DNA from 4 places in the Humiphilus diazotrophicus genome. Region 1 is predicted to be linked to each of the others. Evidence: riboswitches for the same ligand, from Rfam matches in the RefSeq annotation. Region 1 holds a riboswitch; each other region holds the start of a gene.

Region 1 (4,164 bases):
GCATGATTGAGGCCCAGCTGAAGTTACATGCCGCTGGAGATAACAAGATATCTGGAGCTATCCCCGGCTATAAGATCGAAGGTATGGGCGAAGCTACAGACTCAGAGGCATTTCCGTTGGCAGAACATCAGCCATATGGTTCGCCGAGTGGTAATGGAGGACCATCAAAAGAAGAGATTTTTTACGGACCCCTGCTGGAGTCATTGAGCAAACTCGGATACATAACCGTACAAGAAGAGGATCCTCAAAGTAAAACTGTATCCGGAGTGACGTTGCACTATCCCCATTCACGCACAATACGGTTGACGCCAAAGACAGGCAGCCCCACAGATTCCGCTTCAACGCGTGACTATAGCACCGGATTCAGTTGCTATCCCATGCCGAAGCCCGATCAATGTAACATTCCTCCCCTCGTTGAAATTGGCAAGGACTTCAAGATTAGCGGCATATACCAGGATGATAAGCGCGCCAAGGTTGGCATTCTGATTTCGTGGAAGCTAACCCAGTTCGGCACAGAACTTAAACCATACGCCAGACCGGGCGGAGATCCTTACAGCCAAGCCCTAAGTGACTACCGCGCTAGGTGGGAGCAGTTCCTCACCTCTCATCCAGACTCAGCAGAAGAGCCGGCAACAATCCTCTTCGAGAAGTTCGACGATGGCTGGCACATTGTTGATCAAAGCGGGAAGAGCATATAGGCCAGCAGCTTCAGGCAAAAGCTTGAATCGAAACCTCAAGAAATTGCGCAGCTTTCTCTCATAGGAAGCTGTGCCTCTCAGCTGAGGAAGCACGGCGACAGTTTCAGATCCTGACACGCATGAACCTAAACATCATTCTGTGATCTGGACTATTGTCCACCCCACCCGCTCTCTATAAAATTTCCCCTGACATCTAGATTTGGTTTCGGGTTGCCCTCCAAAGGCAACAGGGAATTCCGGTGAAAAACCGGAGCGGTCCCGCCGCTGTAAGCGAGAAGGCAGCTTCCTATTTACCACTCGTCAGAAATGCCGGGGAAGGTGGAAGCTTCCATTGAGAGCAAGCATTAAGCTCTCTGAACTTGCGAGCCAGAACACCTGACCGAAACCGCGACTCAACGATCTCCGCGTGGAAAACGGGGATGTGGGTTTTTCGTTTTTTGGAGAGAATATCCTTCCTGCCAGCGAAAAGATCCTGCGACAACAATTATTCGTATTCGCGATTCCCTCTTCCGGACCGGAGGATCTTCTGCCGAAATCGGCCAGATCTCTGCACCAGTAAGGAATCTCGCGTTCGGCTTTGTTATTCCATTTTTCGAGGAAGGAGGTGACGTGATGAAGTCCAAGAAGAACGAACCCAGACAACCGGTCATTGCCACGCGAAAAAGTTGTACAGCGAGCGGCACGGGTTTATCTCACTACGTCATGACCGAAACAAAAAAATAGAAGCTACCGACAATAGCTTTACGCACGGCGGATAGTCAAACACCTATCCGCCCCAGAGTTAAGACAAAGAAAAGGATCGCCTCCTCATGGGACTGGAAGCAAAGGGTCACAACAGCTCGTCACGCGGATTGTATTTCAACACAGGTAAAGGAAGCACACTTCAACCAATCGATATCGGCCACGACGAGTACATTGGCTTGGTTGATCCCGACACGGCCTTTTGGGCACTCATCCAAAAAGAGAAACTCGGAGAAGCGTTGACCTCCAGCACATTCCTGCAGCAATACAAACAAAAGGCCAGCAGTTTTGCAGAGGAGATGGCCCGGCTTCGCTTCGATGTGCGGCCCTCTGCCGTGTACTTCAACCCTACGGAGCGCTGCAATCTGAATTGCTCGTACTGCTATTTGCCGGATACAACGCGTCACAATGGCCAACATATGCCAGTAGATCAGGTACTAGTGGCCATGGAGAAATTGAAGCAGTACTTCCGGGTAACTTTGCCTGAAGGATACAAGCCTCAAATAATCTTTCACGGAGCTGAGCCCACATTGAATTGGGAAGCGATGCTGGCAGCGTTCGATCGATATGGCAATGATTTCCGTTTCGGCATTCAGACCAATGGCACAGTATTAGATGACGCTCAATATGATTCCTTGATGGAAAGGAACGTCGCCATTGGCCTATCTCTTGATTCCGCATTGGAAGATATTGCCAGTCGTACGCGCAAAACCTGGGACGGCCATGGCATTTACACCAAGGTTGTTGCTGCCATGGAAAAATTACGTGGTTACTCCAATTACTCTGTCATCTGCACTGTAACCCAGGAGAATCTGGAACAGCTGGTCCCGACAGTTGAATTCTTCCATCAACATGGAGTTACAACTTGCATGCTCAATCCTGTCCGTTGCACTCGTCAGGGAGCACGCAATATTAAACCTGCAGATGAGGTCATTAGCCACCACTATCTAGAAGCACTGCATCGTACCGAAGAGCTCTATCGGGAAACCGGCCGCCGCCTGATTGTGGCAAACTTCGCCAATATTCTCATAGCAATCCTTGCACCGCAGGCACGACGCTTGATGTGCGATATCTCCCCCTGTGGTGGCGGCCGGTGCTTCTTTGCGGTCTCTGCAAATGGAGATGTGTTTCCGTGCAGCGAATTCCTTGGCCTTCCCGCCTTCAATGGGGGCAATCTCTTCCGGGATGATCTCGCTGGAGTCCTAAAGTCCTCGGCCTTCACCATGGTCACAGGAAGGAAAGTAGAAGATATCGATCCCTGTTTCCGCTGTGCCGTTCGCCACTTCTGTGGCTCTCCTTGTCCCGCAGAAGCTTATGAGATGAATGGAGGAATGGATCGCCCTGGGGCCTTCTGTGAACTGTATGAAGATCAAGTCCGCTATGCGATGAGATTGATTGCAGAGAAGCGTCAGGATGCCTATCTATGGGAAGATTGGGACCGCGATACTGTCACTACCTTTGAATGTTCTACTTTGTAGCTTTTTTGGCTATAGAGCTGGGCTGAGTACGATCTCACAAACGATGTATCTGCTGGAGAAAACTTCGGCGCGGCTTTTCCATCAAGAAAAGCCGCGCTTGGCTTTCGCTTGTCCAGACACCGTATTTGTGAAAACGGTCTAGAACAAGAATCGAGTAGCAAACTGAAACTGTCTCGCGGGATCGGCATTTGTAATTCCCGACTTTGGAGAAAGAAAGGTGGCCAGTGGCTTGGCTCCTTCTCCATAGACATTGTTCACCGTAATAAAGTTGTGACGGTTAAAGAGATTATCTGTCTCCACCCGTGTCTCCAGCTGCAATCGCGGATGCACTTGGAACCGCTTGGAAACGGCAACATCTACATCGGCCTGCAATGGCCCACGGAATGAGTTCCTTCCAAACCCCACAGGCCGGTCAACCGCATAACTATCGCCATTATTGTCATCCCCGGTAATCGGATTTACGGGAAGCCCGGAAGCAGTTGTCGCAACCAGAGCAAACTGAGACTTAAAGGGCAATCCAACAAGTGCGTCGGCAACGAACCTGTTCCGTTGATAAAAATCGCTTGGACCCCGCTCGGCGCTCTCTAGATTATTCCATTCGTTCGGTACCCCACTGTTTGCATCCGAATAGAACATCGAATACGCGACAGAATCGGACAGTACATAGTGGGCCGCAAGTTGGAGCCGTTGTCCCACTCGTTCTGTCACACCAACATCGAGTGAATCGTAGATGCTGGAAGCGGTGTTTTCAATAACCGCGATATCCCGCACCGCTAATCCATCATAGGTCTGATATGGACGTGTAGCATTGGCTGCCGCCGCAGCACTGGCCAAGGTACCTCCACGATATTGCCCGGGACCAGTGCGGATAAAGGGCGTGGGATGGTTGATATCGTTGACTCTCATCTGCTTTAACGTATGAGAATGTAAGCCCGAAATAGTCAACACCAGTCCCCCGCCAAGCTGCTGCTCAATACCTGCCGAAACCTGCAATGCGTAGGGATTGGAGAGCTGACTCGGACGCAGGTACAAATCTCTCTTACCGGACGAAGCTCCGGATGGAGGCGTCAAGAGAGAATTCGGGAAGGATGGAAAGCCCGGATCTCCATAATTCAAGGAGTAAGTTGCCGTTGGAGCGTTGGGTCCCAGGGTCCGAAAGCGTCTCGCGATGTAGAGATAATACTGGTCGTAGAAGAGACCGGTGGCAACGCGAACGACGGTCTTTCCATTTCCACGTACATCCCAGG
Region 2 (4,164 bases), 410 kb from region 1:
GAGGTAAATTAGAGTCCGTCAGAGGGCTAAACGGTACAATTTCCGCGCCCATCTCGCGCAAACAATCTAAATTGTCCTGATAATAAAAAGAGAAGGACTGGTCCTGAGCAACGCCGATGCGAACCACTTTCGGTTTGCTAATACGGACAGATCTGTTTTCCGGAAGCTTTGGCCTTGAACAAGAGGCCGATCTTGCCAGTAAGTCAAGATTGATATGCTTCAACGCAAAGCCAGCCAGCTCTTCGCGCCTTTGCTGCCAGCCGTCAAACTCTTCCGCAGTATGCAATCCAAGATGTCTCTCCGGAATGCATATCGAAGGCTCTTTGGGTAACCAACCTAAAATAGGTACATCACACGTGGCACGAATTGCCGTCTCTAGCAACCGAAAATGATTCTCACCCGCAACCTGATTCAGAATTACTCCAGCAAAACGGAGCGAAGGATCAAAGGTCAGAAAGCCTTTTACTACAGCGGCAATGCTTCTTCCACTTCTCGATGCATCCACAACCAAAACGATGGGAATATTCAGAAGCTTTGCTATTTCTGCGGCACTTCCTTGTTCTGAACCGCCACTTACGCCATCGAAGAGTCCCATTACGCCTTCGACAATTGCCACATCAGCGTCGCAAACGGCTTTAGCATAGAGCTCTCGATTCGTATCGTGTGAGAGCATCCAGCTATCGAGATTTCGCGAATGGCGATTGCAGATCCTGGAGTGATGCCCCGTGTCGAGAAAATCAGGACCACACTTGAACGCCTGAACAACTAATTTCTTCTGATAAAAAGCGGACATTAATGAAAGAGCGACAGTCGTCTTCCCCACTCCGCTTGCGGCGCCGGCAACAAGAAAGGCAATCACGCCTCCACCTTCCCCTTCAGCACCAGAGGAAGACCGGCCACCATTAGCACAACATTGTCAGCCAGGGCAGCAATACGCTGATTGATCTCTCCAAGGAGATCGCGATATCTACGTCCCGAGGGATACTCTGGAACAACACCACTGCCCACCTCATTTGAAACCAGAACAATGGTTGACCTGCTGGCAGAAATGGCTTTACAGAAAGCATCTGCACGGCTTTGCAGATTATCGCCATTGGCTTCCGCATCCAAAAGATTTGCCGCAAAAATCGTCAGGCAATCGATGAGCACCAGCCCATACTCTCCATCGATCTGATTAAGAACCGAATCAAGCTTTACCGGCTCCTCGATTGTTTGCCAGGATGCAGGGCGTTCCTGCCTGTGGCGCGCGATCTTCGCATTCATCTCGTCATCGGTGTATTGCGCTGTAGCAATAAAGGCAACGGAGTCTGCACGCGTCGCCAAATGCTGCGCGAAGCGGCTCTTTCCGCTACGAACACCACCAAGCACGAGAGTTACCGATTTTCGGTACGTCTCTTGCATATTTCCTCTGCGGTGAGCATTAGAGCCCAATGCCGCGGGATCATCAAATAGCAGGCGCTTCGAGTACGGTATTGACCGACAAGAACGCTTTCCAACTCTCCCATCGAAGCTGGATCAAGCCTGGATTGGCATCTGGCCGGTCTCCTGACTTACGCTTCCTCAAACAACGAACACCTTCCCAGGATCGCTCCCAGTGGCTGCATCTCTGCCTGTTCGTGTTCTCCGCGCTCACAGTTACGGGGTAGTGGCGGATTTGCACCGCGCTTCCCTGAACACCAGATAATTCTTTATAACCAATCGGCAGGGCCGGGTCAACCGATTCATTTTCGGCAAACCGTTGGCCTTTCATGCGTTGTTGCCATTCCTTGCGGTAGACTCATCTGGCACACAATGCGATCCAGTGGTCAAAGGTCGATTGAGGCAATGAGGAGATGAATCAGATGAGCGTCTATGAAGTTCCCCTAAAACGCATCGATGGCACGGATGCTTCGTTGAACGAATACAAAGGAAAGGTTTTGCTGGTTGTTAATGTCGCGTCAAAATGCGGGTTGACTCCTCAATACGATGGCCTTGAGAAGCTCTACCAAAACTATCGCGACCGGGGTTTAGTGGTTATTGGATTTCCTGCAAACAACTTCAAAGAGCAAGAACCGGGAAGCAACGAGGAGATTCAAACCTTCTGCCGAATGAACTACAGCATAGACTTCCCTCTCTTTGAAAAAATCTCTGTAGTTGGAGAATCAAAGCATCCGCTCTACCGGCTGCTTACAACAATGCAGCCAAAGGCAATCAGCACCTCGGGTGATGCCTTTAAAGAAAAGCTAAAAGGACACGGGATCGATCCGAACCCGGAGCCTGAAGTCCTTTGGAATTTCGAGAAATTTATTGTGAATCGCGGTGGCGATGTTGTGGCACGTTTCAGCCCCGACACAAAGCCGGACGATCCAGCTCTTATTCGGCTCATTGAAGACGAACTGGAAAAACAATAGCTGCTCTCAATGCAACGGCCCTGATATGCTCCGAGACTCAGGGCCGAACATTGACTCCGCTTCTCTGAGAAAACAGCAAACCCCTTGTAACACCGATATTCGGCTCTATATTTCACAATTCCACACAAACACAACAGAAAATCGCGAGCCGATGGAACCTGCTTACGATACCCAGCATCTTTACAATTGAAGACATTCTTGTTTTCGCATCTCCTTGCTGGGAACAGGCTTATGATGTGGTACATTCAATCTAGAGCTGAGCGCGGAGGCGATGTTCTTGCACCTTGCAGAACATTTGAAGGCGCATATACAAATTGAAACACTTTCCCCTTTTTCATAGCTCTGGCTTCAGGGTGCACGCGTGTAACTGAGAGCCAACAATTTATCGATTCTTAAGTACTTAGCCAAAGCTCCACTAGAGGAGCGCCGACAACTAACACCCAAAACAATTCAGATCGCAAAGGGCTTGGGACAAAGCGCCTCGTGGATGAAATGTTGTCTATTGCCGTTATTCGAAAACAATAGACATCTCTTCTCGCCTCTACGGGCATCTAAAAACGCCTTTTGGGACTGTGCTGTTCTTAGCTGATGAACTATTCGAACAAGCAGACCGTCAGGCTACTGCTTCGGATTAAAGACCATCCCAACGTTGGTGTAACTGGATTGGATAAGTGACTGATAGAGTGCAAAATCATAGATTTTTGCGGCACACTCTGCTTGTGCTGTCAGGTCTTGGCCTGTGTCAAAAACAGGTCTTCGCCCAGTCGCCTAATACCAACATCTTTTCCCCCGCCTCTACACCGGCAAGCTTGATCCACGGCTTGGGATTATTTGTCCTGGCTATCACGACCGGAATATTTCTTGTTGTTGCAACTCTGCTCGTTACGGCAATTATTCGCTTCCGTGCACGCAAGGATGAGGCACTCGAACCACCTCAAGTGTTTGGCAGCACGCAAATTGAGCTTTCCTGGACAATCATTCCCATCCTCATCATCGTTGTGTTGTTTCTGACTACAGCAAGAATGATCTTTGCAATTCAGGATGCGCCCAAGCCCGCCTCTGCCCTTGACGTAATCGTTATTGGACACCAATTTTGGTGGGAGTTTCGTTACCCAGCGCTCGGTATCGTTACAGCCAACGAATTACATGTCCCCTTAAGCAGCACTTCATCGCCAAAACCAACTTTCTTCAAATTGACATCAGCGGACGTAATTCATAGCTTCTGGATTCCAAATCTGGCAGGGAAAATCGATCTTATTCCTAACAGAGTCAATGAATTATGGATCGATCCTCAACGTGTTGGTTTATACAAGGGCCAATGCGCTCAGTTTTGCGGTCCTGAGCATGCTCTGATGTTGTTGCGGGTTTATGTAGATACACCTGAGCAGTTTCAGGCCTGGGTGCAGAGTCAGAAGAAATCCGCCGTCGAAGATACAGCTGCTGCTGAAGGACGAAAAGTTTTCGAGACGCAATCGTGCATCAACTGCCATGCGGTATCCGGAACCGTTGCAAATGGACGCTATGGACCGGACCTGACGCATCTGATGAGCCGGGACACCCTAGCTTCCGGAGCCGTCGATAATACGCCCCAAAATCTGAAGAAGTGGATCGCGGATCCAAACATCTTTAAGCCGGGCTGCTTAATGCCTGCGATGCAACTGTCGGATAAGCAGCTCGATGAAATTACCGCATATTTGGCAACACTAAAGTAACGCAACTGCACAGAGATAATGAGGTCGAAGATGGCAGATTCCAGCCTCCCGATACAAGGCGG
Region 3 (4,164 bases), 420 kb from region 1:
CCTGGCCAACCAATAAACAAGTCCGATGGTTCCAACAGATCCGGCAAAGGCAAGAACTGCGGTAGCACTGAAACCCCACAAGCTGAACTGTGAGAGGAGAAACATTCCAACCGAAGCACCAAGAACAGCGCCTCCCGACGACCCGATGACATAAGGATCGGCAAGGGGATTTCGAAAGAGCCCTTGAAAAAGAACTCCTGCTATGGAGAGCGCTGCTCCCACACAGCCCGCAGCCAGGATACGTGGGAGACGAATTTGTAAGAGAATTTCCCGCTCTTCGGAAGTGAGCGGTGCCCTGCCGAAAATTGCGTTAAGAATGTCATGAGCTGGGACGCGAATTGCGCCCCAGCTCATGGAATAGACGATCGCAACTACAAGCAACACGGAAAGCAAGCACAATGTTATATGGAAGCGAGCTTGTCCGTGAGCACCATAGGTGCTTGTTCTTTTTTCGAGAGTGGACAGCCTGGTTACTTCAGCTTCCAAGACTCTCCTCCCAAGGTTATCTTGACCCCTGACCTGAAGGTAAATGGCAGAGCAGGATACCCAAAAGCCTCATCGTAGTGCTGGCTCAAGAGATTCTGCATGCTTGAGGTCAGGGACACAAAGCGATTCACACGATAATCTCCCACAAAATCAAGCCTCTGATAAGAACTCAACAGATTCCGGTTGGGAAGCAGCAAACTCGCTCCGTAGTTGCTGTCATACAAAAAGTCACTGTCGTCACGACGGCTAACCAGCGTTCCATTCAGGGAGGCATTCCAGCGCGATTGGCTATAGCTCAGACCGAAATAGCCGGAATGAGGAGCACGCCGGAATGGCCTAGCCCCAACCAAGGGAGAAAACCAGCCGATGGTAATGCCGGGAAAGTTAGGATTCACCGCGGGAGAGAGTGCATTGCTGGAAAAGGAGCGCTGAACGACGCCATCCAGATAGGTATACCCGCCGCGGGCAAAAAGATGAGAGCTGACTCGATACTCAATCTCGGCCTCTGCGCCTAACGTTCGGAAAGCCTGGGAGTTAACTGCGGCTCCAAACAGAAACTGATTGGCAACATTCCGAGGAATACCAAGGTTACCGATCAGAGCCTGCTGCGGAACAAATTCGATCACATTCGTGAATTGATTGTGGAAGTAGGTGATTCCAATTTTGCCCCGTCCAGAAAGAAACTCCTGATCCACACCCCCATCAAAACTGCGAGAACGCTCAGCGCCAATCGGCTGAATCGTGCCCGTTTCTGCCGAAGCCTTCCGCAGCACATCGTAAAGCGAGTTGAGCTGATAGTAGATGCTTGGCTCTTTAATTCCCTTCCCAAAGCTGAAGCGAAGCTTGGTTCCGCCCCAAAAGGTAGAAGAGCCAGGGCGAATCAGGTAATAAGCAAAGGATGCCCTGGGAGTAGCTTCCACTCCGAAAATAGCGTTTTTCTCAATTCCGCTACCGATTGTGTAGTGAAGGCGGTTACGATAATCCCCCTTAACCTCCATCGTGTAGGTGTAATTGTCTCTATCGGTCGAACTTTGAGAAGCACCGGTACTCTGTGTATAGCCACGCTCCTTCTCATATCGGAAGGCGCCCAAACCAACTATATGCGGAGAAAATTTATAGTCGGATTGTCCATACACGAAGTCCTTGCTGGTGTGTGACACATATAGGTTTGGATAGGTCTCAACATATTGAAAGATAGCCTGCCCACTTGCAGAATACCCGTTTGCACCTTTAATCGTCACGGGCTTCCCCAAGTAAGCTGAAACCCCTCCCGAAGAATCCATCAATGGAATTCCATCCGGTGCAAAGTCTGTGTATTGGCCATTCATCCGGAAGACGCCGTAACGAAGGAGATTATGCCAGCGCTCAGTTGCCCTGTTGTCAAGGGTCCCGGAGATTATCGAGTCCTGCCATTTCTGTACAGCATCATTCGGAATTGCATACAGCTGAATTGCATTGGGAGCTCCATAGGAAGTAGCCAGGTAGCGAACGGTTGCTCTCGCCTCTGTATTCGGAAGAGGCCGCCAGCCATAGTTTCCAACAAAAGTTCCATTATGAAATTGGCTATGAGGAATACTATTTGCTGTGTCAAAGCGAGAATAGTCGGAAAGATAATCGAATTGTTTGTGAGAACCGGCTAATGAACCATCCTGGTGATAGGTTCCAAAGTTACCGCCTTCCCCGAAATAGCTCAATTGGGGTAAAGAAGTTTTTCCCTGGACTGTAAACAGATGAACAACTCCCGCCATGGCATCAGAACCGTATAAAGCACTGTTAGGACCACGTAACACCTCTGCCCGGGCAATGCCAACGGAGGCTAGGCTACTGAAATCCACCTCTCCACCGATGTCACTAACAGATACTCCGTCTATCAGGACTTTATTTGCGTCTTTATTGCCGCCTCGAATGTAAAGGCTCGATTCCCCTCCGGCCTGCCCGGTCTGCATAACCTGCAACCCCGGAACAAAACTGAGGCTCTCCTGAATATCTCGCTTCAGCTGGAACTGGCTTTCAGAAAGTGTAGTAATTGCAGAACCAATTTGTGCCTGGGGTGTTGGAGTTCCATTTGCTGAAATCGTTATTTGCTGAATCAGCTTTCCAGCGCTCAGGATCGCATTCACCTGCAGGACCTGAGAGTTAGCTAGGTAGGTAGGCTCACTTACATAAGGCGCAAATGAAGACGCAGCAGCGCGTATTTGATAACGACCCTCTGCAGAAACATCCAACGCAAATTTCCCTTCAACGTCGGATTGGGTTGTCGCTACCACCTTGTCCTTCTGCAACAATTCGATTTTGGCATGCGGAATAGCAGCACCTAGAGAATCAGTAACAGTTCCACGAATCTGTGCGGCATCGGCACGCTGAAAGAGCAGTAAAAATAGCAGGCAAAGATAAGTTAACTTCCATCGAAACATATTGTGTCCCCTCGGAACTCTTTCACAGGACCGGTCTCCTGACTTCGCGCCTCATCGGGTTCAACCGCCTTCCCGGAATGCATCTTCCAGTGGCATGATGGATGAACTCTAAGCGCTTACAGTTACTGGGGTAGTGGCGGATTCGCACCGCTCTTCCCGAACATCCTGATGGTTAGTTGTTAATGGTTATAGATTGCAAACTTCTTACAATCCAGGATGAAACTGTTTTGCTAAATCCTCCAATGCGTCAAACGCAATCGGACTGGGAAGGTCGATGCGTTCATCTATCCAATAAATCTTTCCTTCACGAATTGCACGTAAAGTCCTCCAGCCTGGATGGTTGGTCAATTGCTGGACTGACATTTTCCCGCTACGGACAAGAAGTAATGCATCCGGATTACGGGCAATCACGGCTTCCAGGCTGATATGAGGCCAAGGCAGAGCAACGTCATCTGTCACGGACTTGGCCCCTGCTATTTCAATCATCCCGGTAATATAATCATCTCTTCCGATCGTAACTATCGGATCATGCCAGATAGGCATAAACACGCGAATCTTTGGCTTACCTGATACGCGTGCACGAATTGCCTTTTCTCTCGCCTTCAATCTCGCAATGAGACTTGCAGCCTCACCTTCGCGATGAATTGCTTTTCCGACATCGCTTATTGAAAGATAGATCCCATCCAGGCTGCGAGGATTCACCATAAAGATGGGAATGCCATACTGCTCAATAGGCCGGAGATGTTCCAGCTGATTAATCTCGCCCACAGCCAGAATCAGGTCTGGATGTAAAGAGATGATTTTCTCAATCGAAGGACTGAGCGGAGAACCAACGCTTGGTCGCTTGGCTGCTTCAGCAGGATATTTGGTGTAGTCACTTACAGCTACCACATCGCCACCCGCTCCAAGCTCGAAAACATCGTCTACAACACTCGGCGCCAGGCAGATAAGCCGGTGAGGGTGATCTGGAACAACGACTGTCCGGCCAAGTTCGTCGGTCAACTTACGAGAAGCCACCGCTGGCAGTACTGCGCCAAGCAATAGAAACGCTATCAGAGCTCTTATCAATTGCACTCTCATGCAAACCGCCTTGCATGCTCGACAAAGCTCTCTGCAATCGACGGATTCGACAGGAAATGAAGGTGAAGGTAGCTACCAAGCACACCGCTATTCCGATAGCCTTCACTCTCCTGCTTACCGGAAAGCGTATAGCTAACACGATAGACGGAGGAAACCTCTTTCGTTGCTGAACACCGTGAATAAT
Region 4 (4,164 bases), 240 kb from region 1:
ACAGAGTCTGAGACTCGACGCTCGTACGCAAGCGCTGGTTGCAAAATTGCGTCATGGTTTGCATAACAATGCCATTGGGTCTTTGGAAGCTGAAGCTTTGGCCTTTACTCTGGTGCAACAGGCTCTTGGTCCTCGTGGTTCGCGTTCAGCTGCTACAAATGCAGGATTACAGAAGTTGGCAGATCGGGCGAAGCTCGTGCTCGGAAGCAATTTGGCGCGCCGTTGGACTCTGGCGGAGGTTGCCAGGGAAGTTCGTGTTTCTCCCGTTTATCTCACACAGGTTTTTCAGAAAGTCGAAGGCCTGCCCTTATACCAATATCAATTACGCCTCCGGCTGGCCCGAGCACTCGAGATGCTTGTACGGTATGACGATTTGACGAGCCTTGCACTGGAACTCGGGTTTTCCAGTCATAGTCATTTCAGCGCTGCGTTCCGGCAGCATTATGGCTATTCTCCGTCAGTCTTCAAGCGTTCGGCTCTTGGACGTTGATCGGCATAAGCGGACATTTCCAAAAATAGCTAAAGATTCTGACAGCGATCTCTCCTCTATACATGGCCTACTGTCGTCATAGTGAACCTTTGGATTCTGGAGAGAGTATATGAACCAGTCAGAGCAAACCAAAAATTTCCGCAAATTACACACACGTCGTCCGTTGATTTTGCCAAACGCATGGGATGCCGCAAGTGCCCGCGTGTTCGAAGCCCTCGGCGCGGAAGCAATTGCCACTACCAGCGCTGGCGTCTCGTGGACGTTCGGGTGCAGCGATGGTCAGAAGCTGAATCGCCAGGAAATGTTCGATGTGATCCGCAACATCATTCGGAGCGTGAATGTTCCAGTAACCGCAGATATCGAGAGTGGCTATGGCAGTGGTTCAGTTAACGATGTGGCAAAAACGGTGGAGCAGCTGGCTTCGATCGGCGTTGCCGGAATAAATATCGAGGATTCTCCCGGACGCAACGGCCAAGCGCTACTCACTGCCAACGAACATGCCGAGCGGATTCGGATCGCGCGCAAAACGGTAGGTGACGCTGGCTGCGATCTGGTCATCAATGTGCGGACAGATGTGTATCTCTTTCAGGTGGGTGATCCGGATAGCAGATTCGATAACGTAGTGGAGCGCGCGAAGGTCTATCGCTCCGCAGGCGCCGATTGCATTTTTGTACCTGGTGTTATCGATTCCAGCACTATTGCCAGTCTGGTCAAGGCTATCGATTATCCGCTAAACGTCATGGTCGCACCTGGCGCGCCAAGTGTGAAAAGTCTTGGGGAAATGGGTGTTGCTCGCGTAAGTGTGGGACCGGGTATCACTCAGGTAGCGCTTGCGGCAGCTCAACGCGCAGCGCGTGAACTTCTTGAACACGGTACCTATGGAGTCCTTGAAACGGGGTTGCCTTTTGCTGAGATTAACACCTTGTTTACTCCACGTCTTCAGTAATCAAGACCGGATTGAGCCCAGGAGCAAGTAGCTATGACGTATCAAGAGATCAGTCGGCGCACCACAATCAATAGCAACCACAAAATCGCGGTTGTCGGCGCATCAGGGCATACTGGCCGTTTCGTTGTGTCTGAATTGGCGCGGCGTGGTATCAAAGGTATTCTTGTCGGGCGCGATGCAGAGAAGCTTTCTCCCTTGGTCAGCAGGCATCCGTCATGGAAGATTCGCTTGGCCTCTGTTGATGCTCCTCAAACGCTCGATCAGGCGTTGGCGGATGCGTCGTTGATTATCAATTGCGCTGGTCCCTTTATCGATACGGCGGTGCCTGTGATGGATGCAGCTCTTCGTGCTGGTATCCATTATTTGGACGTGACTGCAGAACAACGGGTAACGCTTGAGGCTTTCGAGCGGTTCTCCGCGGCAGCAAAGGCGGCGGGAGTTGTAATCATGCCTTCCATCGCGTTTTATGGCGGATTAGGAGATCTTCTTGCGACAGCGGCCATGGCGGATTGGACGACAGTAGACGAAATCCATCTGGCTGTTGCACTCGATAGTTGGAAGCCGACACGCGGAACTTCTCGGACAGGAGAGAGGAATCCTGGCCGCAGATTTGTGTTTTCAGGGAATGTACTGACCTTTGTTGACGATCCTTCCCCTGAGCTTTCGTGGGATTTTCCTCCGCCTTTTGGGAAACAGGATGTTGTCATTTTCCCTCTGGCTGAGACTATCGTGATCTCGCGCCACCTGCGGGTGCCCGAAATTCATGCCTATGTGAATCGAACTGCCTTGAAGGACCTTCATGATCCCGGTACGCCACCACCCATAGCGGCAGATGAGCGAGGTCGTTCCGATCAGCGTTTCTATATGGAAGTACTCATCCGTAAGGGAGACGAGGAACGGTATGCAGCAGTATCGGGGCGTGATATCTATGCCGTTACTGCCCCTTTGGTAGCCGAAGCAGCGGAACGGATTTTGACTGGCGATTGCAGAAGGGCAGGAGCTGTCACTCCCGGCGAGATTTTTGATTCGAGAGCGTTTCTGGAAGCACTCTCGCCCGAACCGTTTTCTCTGAGCCTCGGAGAGGGCGTTGCAAGCATGAGCCGAAGTACGTAGCCAGATTTGCTTCTTCTGGCGTATCACTTTTTAGGATGCTTGGATATACACAGGTATCGCAATTTGTTGGGTTGACGATAGGTGGTGGACCCAATATGATGGGGTTCGTGTTCGGTGGCGAGGTTGCGAGTCAGCCTCGCCTGAAAAGGGAACCTCGTGCAATTCGAGGACTGCCCCGCAGCGGTAAATGGGAACGAATTCCATCACATGCACTGGCTTTCCCAAGAAGCTGGGAAGCGATGGCGAGTAGATGCAGCTCAATGGGGCTGCAAGCCCACAAGTCCGAAGACCTGCCGACACGACGCTTTGCGCGTCTTGACTGAAGCCTTCGTGGGAGAGGCTGGTCGGATCAGGATTTGTCCGTACAGGTGGAGGAAATCTCCATTTGTTGGCTCGTGCTCTTCTGCCCAACTCCATGAAGTAAGAGATGATCGGGTTATGTAACCAGTCGTGTGTCATATTTCTGTGGCCGCTTCTGTTTGCTGCCCCTTTTGCCTGTTAGGAGATCAATGTGGAAACCGTTGCAAATACTTATAGGGAACAGCAAAAGAAAAATAGTGCCGGGGCATTTACTGAAATATGTAAAAGAGATGGAAGCATTGTAGCTTTTGATGCACAGAAGATTACGACAGCCATTCGAAGAGCGGGAGAGGCGGCCGGAGAATTTGGAGAAGATATTGCAGTTTCGCTTACCCGTCGTGTTATTGCCTTGAATCTGGCACTTGAGCGCTCTGAAATGTTAAGCGTCGAGGCAATTCAAGACGCTGTTGAAGAAGTTCTTTTGAACTCACCATTCAAGAAAACTGCACGTGCCTACATCTTGTATCGCGAACAGCACAAGAAAATTCGGGAGTTGGTTGATCAGGCTAATGTCGATCTGGTTGCCCAATATCTGGAGAGGACAGACTGGAAGGTGCAGGAGAACAGCAATATGGCCTTTTCCCTGCAAGGGATGAATAACTATATTGCCAGCCAAATCAGCGAAACATACTGGCTAAATGAGATTTACTCTCCTGAAGTGCGGGAGGCACATGTAAGCGGTGCTTTGCATCTGCACGATCTTGGCCTTTTGGCGGTTTATTGTGTTGGATGGGATCTGCAGGATCTTTTACTCGCAGGATTTCGGGGAGCTCCTGGGAAAGCGGAAAGCAGGCCTGCAAAGCACTTCCGCACAGCGCTCGGACAGATTGTCAATTTCTTTTATACCTTGCAGGGCGAGGCTGCAGGAGCTCAAGCCTTCTCCAACTTCGATACGTTGTTAGCTCCCTTTATTCGCAATGACGGTCTTACCTATGAGGAGGTTAAGCAGGCTCTGCAAGAGTTTGTCTTTAACCTCAATGTTGCAACACGCGTTGGATTTCAAACTCCGTTTACCAATCTCACTCTCGATCTGCAACCTCCTACCATGCTGGCGGAGCAGGCCGTAATTATTGGCGGAGAGCGACGAAGCGAGACGTATGGGCAGTTTCAGGAAGAAATGAATATGCTCAATCGTGCTTTCCTCGATGTTTTGGTCGAAGGGGATGCTCGCGGGCGTGTCTTCACTTTTCCCATTCCCACATACAACATTACTGCCGATTTTCACTGGGATTCACCGGTACTGGATCGTCTTTGG

The links. Region 1 has a riboswitch for cobalamin ahead of cbpA (modified peptide precursor CbpA). Riboswitches for the same ligand answer to the same signal wherever they lie in the genome.
Region 2: another riboswitch for cobalamin. It lies ahead of cobU (bifunctional adenosylcobinamide kinase/adenosylcobinamide-phosphate guanylyltransferase); the one in region 1 lies ahead of cbpA (modified peptide precursor CbpA).
Region 3: another riboswitch for cobalamin. It lies ahead of AC6I7T_RS03530 (TonB-dependent receptor); the one in region 1 lies ahead of cbpA (modified peptide precursor CbpA).
Region 4: another riboswitch for cobalamin. It lies ahead of AC6I7T_RS05860 (ribonucleoside triphosphate reductase); the one in region 1 lies ahead of cbpA (modified peptide precursor CbpA).

Annotation. Positions count from the first base shown of each region.
Region 1 covers NZ_AP040870.1:835,934-840,097, forward strand. Annotated here, with positions in the region: gene AC6I7T_RS05000 (hypothetical protein) at 1-698, shown strand, start outside; cobalamin riboswitch at 889-1,095, shown strand; gene cbpA (modified peptide precursor CbpA) at 1,311-1,421, shown strand; gene cbpB (peptide-modifying radical SAM enzyme CbpB) at 1,508-2,917, shown strand; gene AC6I7T_RS05015 (TonB-dependent receptor) at 3,056-4,164, opposite strand, start outside.
Region 2 covers NZ_AP040870.1:423,782-427,945, forward strand. Annotated here, with positions in the region: gene AC6I7T_RS03540 (cobyrinic acid a,c-diamide synthase CobB) at 1-859, opposite strand, end outside; gene cobU (bifunctional adenosylcobinamide kinase/adenosylcobinamide-phosphate guanylyltransferase) at 856-1,401, opposite strand; cobalamin riboswitch at 1,519-1,696, opposite strand; gene AC6I7T_RS03550 (glutathione peroxidase) at 1,842-2,390, shown strand; gene coxB (cytochrome c oxidase subunit II) at 3,074-4,102, shown strand; gene ctaD (cytochrome c oxidase subunit I) at 4,133-4,164, shown strand, end outside.
Region 3 covers NZ_AP040870.1:419,300-423,463, forward strand. Annotated here, with positions in the region: gene AC6I7T_RS03525 (FecCD family ABC transporter permease) at 1-486, opposite strand, end outside; gene AC6I7T_RS03530 (TonB-dependent receptor) at 471-2,900, opposite strand; cobalamin riboswitch at 2,912-3,083, opposite strand; gene AC6I7T_RS03535 (ABC transporter substrate-binding protein) at 3,105-3,980, opposite strand; gene AC6I7T_RS03540 (cobyrinic acid a,c-diamide synthase CobB) at 3,977-4,164, opposite strand, start outside.
Region 4 covers NZ_AP040870.1:1,079,244-1,083,407, reverse strand. Annotated here, with positions in the region: gene AC6I7T_RS05875 (helix-turn-helix transcriptional regulator) at 1-490, shown strand, start outside; gene AC6I7T_RS05870 (isocitrate lyase/PEP mutase family protein) at 600-1,436, shown strand; gene AC6I7T_RS05865 (saccharopine dehydrogenase family protein) at 1,470-2,549, shown strand; cobalamin riboswitch at 2,644-2,861, shown strand; gene AC6I7T_RS05860 (ribonucleoside triphosphate reductase) at 3,061-4,164, shown strand, end outside.